2 linked regions of the Streptomyces collinus Tu 365 genome follow. The protein of the gene in region 2 interacts with the protein of the main gene of each other region in a pairwise test. Links are inferred from orthologs where the notes say so. Each region holds a gene or a part of one and is shown on either strand. Other genes may lie near its edges.

The links.
Region 1: the proteins of rpe (region 2) and eno interact in binary tests that used the Escherichia coli proteins (3 or more experiments, as listed by UniProt). The link is inferred for Streptomyces collinus Tu 365 from one-to-one orthologs.

Annotation. Positions count from the first base shown.
Region 1 is NC_021985.1:3,718,932-3,723,513, forward strand. What follows is about bases 734-3,662. They hold eno (phosphopyruvate hydratase), read right to left. Parts: upstream 2,888-3,662; coding sequence 1,580-2,887; downstream 734-1,579. Other genes in these bases: B446_RS16050 (DUF501 domain-containing protein), read right to left, coding at 734-951; B446_RS16055 (FtsB family cell division protein), read right to left, coding at 999-1,475; B446_RS16065 (transglycosylase family protein), read right to left, coding at 3,220-3,662. Also shown: B446_RS16045 (Ppx/GppA phosphatase family protein), read right to left, coding at 1-397; more of B446_RS16050, read right to left, coding at 394-733; more of B446_RS16065, read right to left, coding at 3,663-3,906; B446_RS16070 (transglycosylase family protein), read right to left, coding at 4,266-4,582. UniProt on the Escherichia coli protein: Catalyzes the reversible conversion of 2-phosphoglycerate (2-PG) into phosphoenolpyruvate (PEP). It is essential for the degradation of carbohydrates via glycolysis.
Region 2 is NC_021985.1:1,808,297-1,812,795, reverse strand. Bases 422-3,267 are described here. They hold rpe (ribulose-phosphate 3-epimerase), read left to right. Parts: upstream 422-1,424; coding sequence 1,425-2,111; downstream 2,112-3,267. Other genes in these bases: B446_RS07515 (sugar-binding transcriptional regulator), read left to right, coding at 2,202-3,245; B446_RS07525 (RsmB/NOP family class I SAM-dependent RNA methyltransferase), read left to right, coding at 422-1,205. Outside these bases: more of B446_RS07525, read left to right, coding at 1-421; B446_RS07510 (ribonuclease domain-containing protein), read left to right, coding at 3,372-3,827; B446_RS07505 (barstar family protein), read left to right, coding at 3,824-4,153; B446_RS07500 (GuaB1 family IMP dehydrogenase-related protein), read left to right, coding at 4,287-4,499. UniProt on the Escherichia coli protein: Catalyzes the reversible epimerization of D-ribulose 5-phosphate to D-xylulose 5-phosphate.

The DNA.
Region 1 (4,582 bases), 1.9 Mb from region 2 along the record:
CGAGGTCGTCACGGCCCGTCAGCTCCCTGGTGGCACCGGTGAAGGAGAACTCGGCCTCCTGGTCGCCGGTGATGACCTCGGGCTCGACGCCGAGGATGTCCACGACCCCGCGGACGAAGTCGTCCCGGTTCTCGGCGTCGCGGGAGGCGGAGGTGGCGACGAAGCGGAGCTTCTCGGCGCCGTGCTCCTTGATGATCTCCGCGTACTCGCGGCAGGCGGCGAAGGTGCGCTCCAGCGCCTCGGGGGCGAGCCGGCCGGTGCGGTCGACGCCCTGGCCGAGCCGCACGATCGTCATGCGCCGGTCCAGGTCGACGAGTTCACCCGTCGCGGGGTCGGCGTCGGCGACCAGGAGCCGGATGGAGTTCGTACCGCAGTCGATGGCGGCGACCCGGGTCACTCGGCGCCCCCTTCGGCGGGCTCGGCGGACCCGGCGGCGTCGGCCGGCGTCACGCACGGCCCCTTGGCCCACCACTCGGGCAGCATCGCGATGGCCTCGTCGCCCAGCGGGTTCACGCCCGGCCCCGCGGCCAGCGAGTGGGCGACGAGCACGTGCAGGCACTTCACCCGGTCCGGCATGCCGCCGGCGCTCGGGAAGCCCTCCAGGACCTCGATCTCGTCGCGGCGCCGGATGTAGTCCTCGTGCGCGGCGCGGTAGGCGGCGGCCAGTTCCGGGTCGGTGGCCAGCCGCTCGGTCATCTCCTTCATGACGCCGTTCGCCTCCAGCGTGCCGATCGCCGAGGCGGCGCGCGGGCACGTCAGGTAGTACGTCGTCGGGAAGGGCGTGCCGTCGGGCAGGCGGGGTGCCGTCTCGACGACGTCCGGCTGACCGCAGGGGCAGCGGTGCGCGATGGCCCGAAGGCCCCGCGGCGGGCGGCCGAGCTGCTGCTTGAAGGCCTCGACGTCCGCGTCGGTGGGCTCGGTGTGCGGAGTGGTCGGCGGAGGCGTTTCCATGACTGCTTTCAGGGTGGCTTTCTGTCGGTCACCGGCCGGGGGCCGGCTCACTGGTCGGAGGCGTCGGACTTGTCGACCCCGTCCCAGACGTTCGCGTACCAGGGCCGGTGGGCGGCCCCCAGGTCGGCGCGGGACTGCTTGGCCGCGCCCGGGTCGATCACGACGTACCCGGTCTCCCCGGGCATCACGTAGTGCAGCCGGCGCCGGATCTGCTGCTCGGCGTAGGCGTCGTCCTGCCAGCGCGCCTTCAGGTCGCGCAGCTGCTCGACGCGTCTGCGGGCCTGTTCCTGCTGCCGCTGCTGGTCGGCGATCTCGGCGCGCTGCGAGACGTACTGCCGCATCGGGTAGGCGAGCGCGACGATCATCGAGCACAGGACCAGCGCGAGCAGAGCCGCGCGGCCCGTGAGCCGGGAGCGGCGCGCCTGCCGCTTGGTCTGCGAGCGGTAGACCCGGGCCGCCGTCTGCTCGCCGAGCAGCCGCAGCCTGGTCGCGGTGGAGAAACGGTCCCGGTCCTTCACGGCCATGTGGCTTGCCGCCTCCCCTTCCACGTGCGTACGTCCCCGGACACGGTACGGGACCGGGTACGGGGACGTACGTACGACTGGCTAAGACTTAGCCCGGTGGGAGGTCAGCCCTTGGAGACCCCGGCGTGGCCGCGGAAGCGCGGGAACGCGCTGCGACCGGCGTAGACGGCGGCGTCGTCGAGGATCTCCTCGATGCGCAGCAGCTGGTTGTACTTGGCGACACGCTCGGAGCGGGCCGGGGCGCCGGTCTTGATCTGGCCGCAGTTGGTGGCGACGGCCAGGTCGGCGATGGTGACGTCCTCGGTCTCGCCGGAGCGGTGCGACATCATGCACTTGAAGCCGTTGCGCTGGGCCAGCTCGACGGCGTCCAGGGTCTCGGTGAGCGAGCCGATCTGGTTCACCTTCACCAGCAGGGCGTTGGCGGTGCCCTCCTCGATGCCGCGGGCGAGGCGCTCGGGGTTGGTGACGAACAGGTCGTCGCCGACGAGCTGGACCTTGTCGCCGAGCTTGTCGGTGATGACCTTCCAGCCGGCCCAGTCGTCCTCGAACAGCGGGTCCTCGATGGAGACGAGCGGGTAGGCCGCGACGAGCTCCTCGTAGTACTCCGTCATCTCGGCGGCGGAGCGCTCCTTGCCCTCGAAGAGGTACTTGCCGTCCTTGTAGAACTCGGAGGCGGCGACGTCGAGCGCGAGGGCGATCTGCTCGCCGGGCGCGTAGCCGGCTTCCTTGATCGCTTCGAGGATGAGGTCGAGGGCCTCGCGGTTGGAGCCGAGGTTCGGGGCGAAGCCGCCCTCGTCGCCGAGGCCGGTGGCCAGGCCCTTGCTCTTCAGGACCTTCTTCAGCGTGTGGTAGACCTCGGTGCCCCAGCGCAGGGCCTCGGAGAAGGACTCCGCGCCGATCGGGGCGATCATGAACTCCTGGATGTCCACGTTGGAGTCGGCGTGCGAGCCGCCGTTCAGGATGTTCATCATCGGCACCGGGAGCAGGTGCGCGTTGGGACCGCCCAGGTAGCGGAACAGCGGCAGGTCGCTGGCCTCGGAGGCGGCGTGGGCGACGGCGAGGGAGACGCCGAGGATGGCGTTGGCGCCGAGCGAGCCCTTGTTGTCGGTGGCGTCCAGGTCGAACATGGCCTGGTCGATCAGGCGCTGCTCGGTGGCGTCGTAGCCGACCAGCTCCGGGCCGATCTGCTCGATGACGGCCAGGACGGCCTTCTCGACACCCTTGCCCTGGTAGCGGTTCGGGTCACCGTCGCGCAGCTCGATGGCCTCGAAGGCGCCGGTGGAGGCGCCGGACGGGACGGCGGCACGACCCGTGCTGCCGTCGTCGAGGCCGACCTCGACCTCGACCGTGGGGTTGCCTCGGGAGTCCAGGATTTCCCGGGCTACGACGACGTCGATGGACGGCACGAGCATCTCCTTCATGGATGTGACGCTGGTTGTGCGGGGCTGGTGTGCCGCGCGCCTAGAGCCTAACCGTCCAAGGGGCGTCGGCCACCGACCGACCGTCCCGTGGACAGGCGAGGACTGGGAGGGACAGGGGGAACCGTACCCATTGTTTCCGTCCGGAACAAAGGGGCGTGCGCATGAGGCCCGGCCGAACACCCGGCAAACAGCAGAACCCCGCCCCGGCGCGTACGGGGGACGACGCGCCGGGGCGGGGAGCCCGTGGGGACGGGGGCGACTCTCACGGGCCCTCAGGTCGGGGCCCCGGGTGAGAGCGCGGTGCTCCCGGAGGGAGCCGGGGGTCACTTCAGGTGGAGCTGCTGACCCGGGTAGATGAGGTTGGCGTCCTGGACGATGTCCTTGTTCAGCTCGAAGAGCTTCTTCCAGCCGCCCTGGACGTGGTGCTTGCCGGCGATGAGGCTGAGGGTGTCGCCCTTGACGACCTTGTACTCGCCGTCACCCTTCTTGACCTTCTTGCCGGTCGGGGTGGTGACGGTCTTGCTCGCCGACGGGGCGGTGCGGGTGGCCGAGCGGTTGGCGGCCTGCTGGTCGGTGGAGCGGGTGGTGGTGGTGGTGCTCTTGCTCGTGCCGGCCGAGGCGGCGGCACCGGAGTACGGGGTGCCGGACAGGCCCGTGCCGCAGACCGGCCAGGCGCCCTTGCCCTGCGCAGCCAGCACCTTCTCGGCGACGGCTATCTGCTGCGCCTTGCCGGCCTGGTTGGCCTGCGGGGCGTAGGCGGTGCCGCCGTACGCGGCCCAGGTGGAGGCGGAGAACTGCAGACCGCCGTAGTAGCCGTTGCCGGTGTTGATGGACCAGTTGCCGCCGGACTCGCACTGGGCGACCTTGTCCCACTCGGAGGCGGTGGCGGCGGAGGCGTTGCCGGCCGCCATCAGCGGGGCGGCGACGACGGCGCCGGTGACACCGGCGAACGTGATGGCGCGGACGGCCTTGGACGGACGACGGTGCTTGCCCTTGCCGGAAAACAGCATGGATCGATCCCCTCACCGACGCCTGCGAGGTGAGCTGTCGGGTTCGGGCCGGTTGAGTTGCCCGGCCGCGCCTCCCTGGGAGGCACGGCTCCACCCCTAGCCGGTTCCAGCTCGACTGCTGGGCCCGGCACTTACCTTGGGTCCCCCGCTCCTGCCTGCGGCGCTTGACGCGACGACTGTTCCCGGGCAACCGCTGGCAGGATTCGGCGTTGCGACTGCCGGGGCTCGTGGTGACGAGCGGCCTTGACCGTAGACAGGCGATCGACGGAATTTCAAAGACGATCAGGGCTTCTGAGACTCATCCCACACTTTCACCAAACCGGACATTAGTGAGTGAAGTGGGGCGCCAACTCCCGTCGCTATTCGCCCGTTTCGGCACCGACTCGCAGGGTCTGACCGGCACTGATGTCGTCCGGGTCGGCGCCGATCGCCTTCTTGTTCCGGTCGTAGAGCGCGTGCCACCCGCCGTCGACGTCAAGGGACTCGGCGATGGAGGCGAGGCTGTCCCCCTCGTGGACCGTGTAGGTGTCGGCGGTGCGGGAGGCGTGACGGCCCGAAGAGGCGTCACTCTGACCGTTTGTCACGCTTTCGTCCGCACTGGTGCCGCGATGACGCCCGCCGCTGCTGACGGCGCCGGTGTCGACCAGGCTCCAAGAACTCCCGGCCTGCCATGAAT
Region 2 (4,499 bases):
GGACGCTGCGCAGGCAGGGCACGTACGACGCCGTCATCGCGGCCTGTGTGGACCGGCCGCTGCGCGAGGTCGACCCACCGGTGCTCGACGTGCTGAGCCTCGGCACGCACCAGCTGCTCGGGACCCGGATCCCGACGCACGCGGCGGTGTCCGCCTCCGTCGAGCTGGCACGGGTCGTGCTGGGCGACGGGCGGGCCAAGTTCGTCAACGCCGTGCTCCGCAAGGTCGCGCAGAACGACCTGGACGGCTGGCTGGAGAAGGTCGCGCCGCCCTACGACGAGGACCCCGAGGACCACCTCGCCGTCGTGCACTCGCACCCCCGCTGGGTCGTCTCCGCGCTGTGGGACTCCCTGGGCGGCGGCCGCGCCGGCATCGAGGACCTGCTGGAGGCGGACAACGAGCGGCCCGAGGTGACCTTGGTGGCCCGGCCGGGCCGGGCCACGACGGACGAGCTGCTCCGGGAGGAGGCCGCCGTGCCGGGGCGCTGGTCCCCGTACGCCGTGCGGCTCACCGAGGGCGGCGAGCCCGGAGCCGTCGAGGCGATCCGCGAGGGGCGGGCCGGGGTGCAGGACGAGGGCAGCCAGCTGGTCGCCCTCGCGCTCGCGAACGCCCCGCTCGACGGTCCGGACCGCGCGTGGCTCGACGGGTGCGCGGGCCCCGGCGGCAAGGCGGCGCTGCTCGGCGCCCTCGCCGCCGAGCGCGGCGCCGTGCTGCTCGCCTCCGAGAAGCAGCCGCACCGGGCGGGCCTGGTGGCCAAGGCCCTGGACGGCAACCCGGGGCCGTACCAGGTGATCGCCGCCGACGGCACCCGGCCGCCGTGGCGGCCCGGCACCTTCGACCGGGTGCTGATGGACGTGCCCTGCACCGGCCTGGGAGCCCTGCGCAGGCGGCCCGAGGCCAGGTGGCGGCGACGCCCGGAGGACCTGGAGAACTTCGCCCCGCTGCAGCGCGCCCTGCTGCGCACCGCGCTCGACTCGGTGCGGGTCGGCGGGATCGTCGGCTACGCCACCTGTTCCCCGCACCTCGCCGAGACCAGGGCGGTCGTCGCCGACGTGCTCAAGCAGTACCCCGACACCGAACTCGTCGACGCCCGCCCCCTCCTTCCCAACGTCCCCGCCCTCGGCGACGGCCCGGACATCCAGCTCTGGCCCCACATGCACGGCACGGACGCGATGTACCTGTCCCTGATCCGCCGCACCGCCTGACCCGAGAAGAGGCGCGCCCCCAGGACACCGATGCTCCCGGCCGGCTGTCCCCACCTCAGGGGCGCGGGGAACTGCGCGACCAGCCCCCACCGGCCGGCAGCCGAAACTCGTCAAGGGGCGCGGGGAACTGCGCGACCAGCCCCCACCGGCCGGCAGCCGTAGCCCAACCGCGACAGACCACCGTTACTGCCGAGCGCAGCGACATGGCAGGCTTGGGGCATGGCCGCGCAGATCAACCCCAGCATCCTGTCCGCCGACTTCGCCCGCCTCGCGGACGAGGCGCGGGCGGTCGAGGGAGCCGACTGGCTCCACGTCGACGTCATGGACAACCATTTCGTCCCGAACCTCACGCTCGGCGTGCCGGTCGTGGAGTCACTGGCCCGCGCCACGGGCACCCCGCTGGACTGCCACCTGATGATCGAGGACCCGGACCGCTGGGCCCCCCAGTACGTCGAGGCGGGCGCCTCCTCCGTCACCTTCCACGTGGAGGCGGCGGCCGCGCCCGTACGGCTCGCCCGGGAGATCCGCGCCAAGGGCGCCCGCGCCTCCATGGCGCTCAAGCCCGCGACGCCGATCGAGCCGTACGAGGACCTGCTCCCCGAGCTCGACATGCTGCTGATCATGACGGTCGAGCCGGGCTTCGGCGGCCAGGCCTTCCTCGACATCATGCTCCCCAAGATCCGCCGCACCCGCGAGCTGATCGGCAAGCACGGACTCGAGCTGTGGCTGCAGGTCGACGGCGGTGTGTCGGCCTCCACGATCGAGCGCTGCGCGGACGCGGGGGCGGACGTCTTCGTCGCCGGGTCGGCGGTCTACGGGGCGAAGGACCCGGCGGAGGCGGTACGTGCACTGCGCAACCAGGCGGACGCGGCCACCGCCCAGGCATCCTGGGCATGCGACCACTGAGCCACGGCTATGTGAACGGTTGAATGTAGGCCGCCCATCAGGGCGGAGCAGTCGCGCCGGATCTGCAAGGATGAACGGCGAATCCAGAGTGTGAACAGCAGTGAGGAGATCGCCGTGTCGGGTATGTCGGCGGGCCGGTCAGCCATGCGGATGGGACCCGCTGAGCTGGTGCAGGCGGCGGCCATGGCCCGCCGCTTCTACCTCGAGGGCAAGTCCAAGATCCAGATCGCCGAGGAGTTCGGCGTCAGCCGCTTCAAGGTGGCCCGGGTCCTGGAGACCGCCCTCGAACGGGATCTCGTTCGGATCGAGATCCGCGTCCCGGCCGAGCTGGACGCAGAGCGCTCCGACGCGCTCCGCGCCCGCTACGGCCTCAGGCACGCCGTCGTGGTCGAGTCCCCGGCCGAGGCGGAGGAGACCCCCGACCCGGAGAACCTGGGCGAGGTCGCGGCCGACCTGCTCGGCGAGCTCGTCAACGAGGGGGACGTGCTCGGCCTGGCCTGGGGCCGCTCCACCATCCACATGGCGGCGGCGCTCGACCGGCTGCCGCCGTGCACGGTGGTGCAGCTGACGGGCGTGTACGACGCCGGGACCGCCGAGCGCGGCTCGGTCGAGGCGGTGCGCCGCGCCGCCCAGGTCTCGGGCGGCGACGCCCACCCCATCTACGCGCCGATGCTGCTGCCGGACGCGGCCACCGCCGGGGCGCTGCGCCACCAGACCGGCATCGCCCGGGCCTTCGAGTACTTCGACAAGGTCACGGTCGCCTGCGTCTCCATCGGCTCCTGGGAGCCCGGCATCTCGACCGTGCACGACATGCTCAGCGACGAGGAGCGCGCGCACTACGCGTCGCTCGGTGTCGCCGCCGAGATGTCCGCGCACCTCTTCGACGCCGAGGGCCGCCGGATCGGGCGCGACCTGGGGGAGCGGTGCATCACGGTCAAGACCGACCAGCTGCGCCGTATCCCGGAGGTCGTGGCGATCGCCGGCGGCCAGCGCAAGGCGTCCGCGATCGACGCGGTGCTGCGCTCGGGTCTGGTCACCAGCCTGGTGACCGACACCTCGGCGGCCGACTACCTGATGACGGCGGGCCCGACCCCGAAGCCCGCCCTCAGCCGGGCGGACCCGGACGGTCACTGAGGCAGCTCCGCGACAGTCCGCGCGCCGCACCTGACGGGTCCCCCCGGTGGGTCGCCGGCGGGCATGACGGACCCGCGGTGGGTCGCACGGCGGACGTGACGGGACGGGCGTGGCAGCATCGGCGGCATGCTGCCCCGTCCCGCCCCCCGACCGCTCCCGCGGCTGCCGCGGCTCCTGCGCGCCCTCGCGGGGCTGCTGGTCTGCCTGTGCGCCCTGCTGGCGGGGTGCTCACCCGGCACGGACCCGGGCACGACCGCGGGCACCGCGCCGGCCTCGGGCGTGTCCACGCCCGCATGGGCCCGGGGCACGGCCACCGTGCCGGAGTCCCGGCTCCCGGCCGAGGCCCGGCGCACCCTCGCCCTCATCGACCGGGGCGGACCCTTCCCGTACGCCAGGGACGGCATCGTCTTCGGGAACCTGGAGCGGCTGCTGCCCGGCCACCCGCGCGGCTACTACCACGAGTACACGGTGCCCACCCCCGGCGCGCACGACCGCGGGGCGCGGCGGCTCGTCACCGGCCGGCGCGGGGAGGTCTACTACACGGATGACCACTACAACTCGTTCCGGGCGGTGCTGAGATGAGCGAAGACCTGACGGACCGGCTCGTGGTCACCCTCGACCTCACGGGCGTCACCGACAAGGCCGGCCTGATGGACCGCGCCGCCCGGGCGCTGGCGCTGCCCGACTGGTTCGGCCGCAACTGGGACGCGCTCGCGGACTCCCTCGGCGACCACACGGTGTGGCCCGGGACCGCCGTCGAGCGCGGGATGCTGGTCGTCGTGCGGGGCTGGCGGCCGTACGCGGACGCGGCCCCCGGCGAGTGGCAGACCGCGCAGGACGTGTTCGCCGAGGCCGTCGACCGCACGCCCCGGCTCGCCGTCGTCCTGGCCCTTGGAGGATCCTCCTAGCCCCTCTCCGCCGGGCCTGGAGGTTCTGTGAGGGCCGGACAGCGCGTGCGTCATGGGAGAATGAAGTACGTGCTTCTTTCCCCCTGGCGCACCCGTCGGGGGGTCACCTCTGATCGACTGGGATGTGCGGCACGTGCGTTTCCTCAATGACATCCAGCCCGCGTACGACCTGACGTACGACGACGTCTTCATGGTGCCGAGCCGCTCCGCGGTCGGCTCGCGTCAGGGCGTGGACCTCTCCTCGCCGGACGGCACGGGCACCACCATCCCGCTCGTCGTCGCCAACATGACCGCCATCGCCGGCCGCCGCATGGCCGAGACGGTGGCCCGGCGCGGCGGCCTGGTG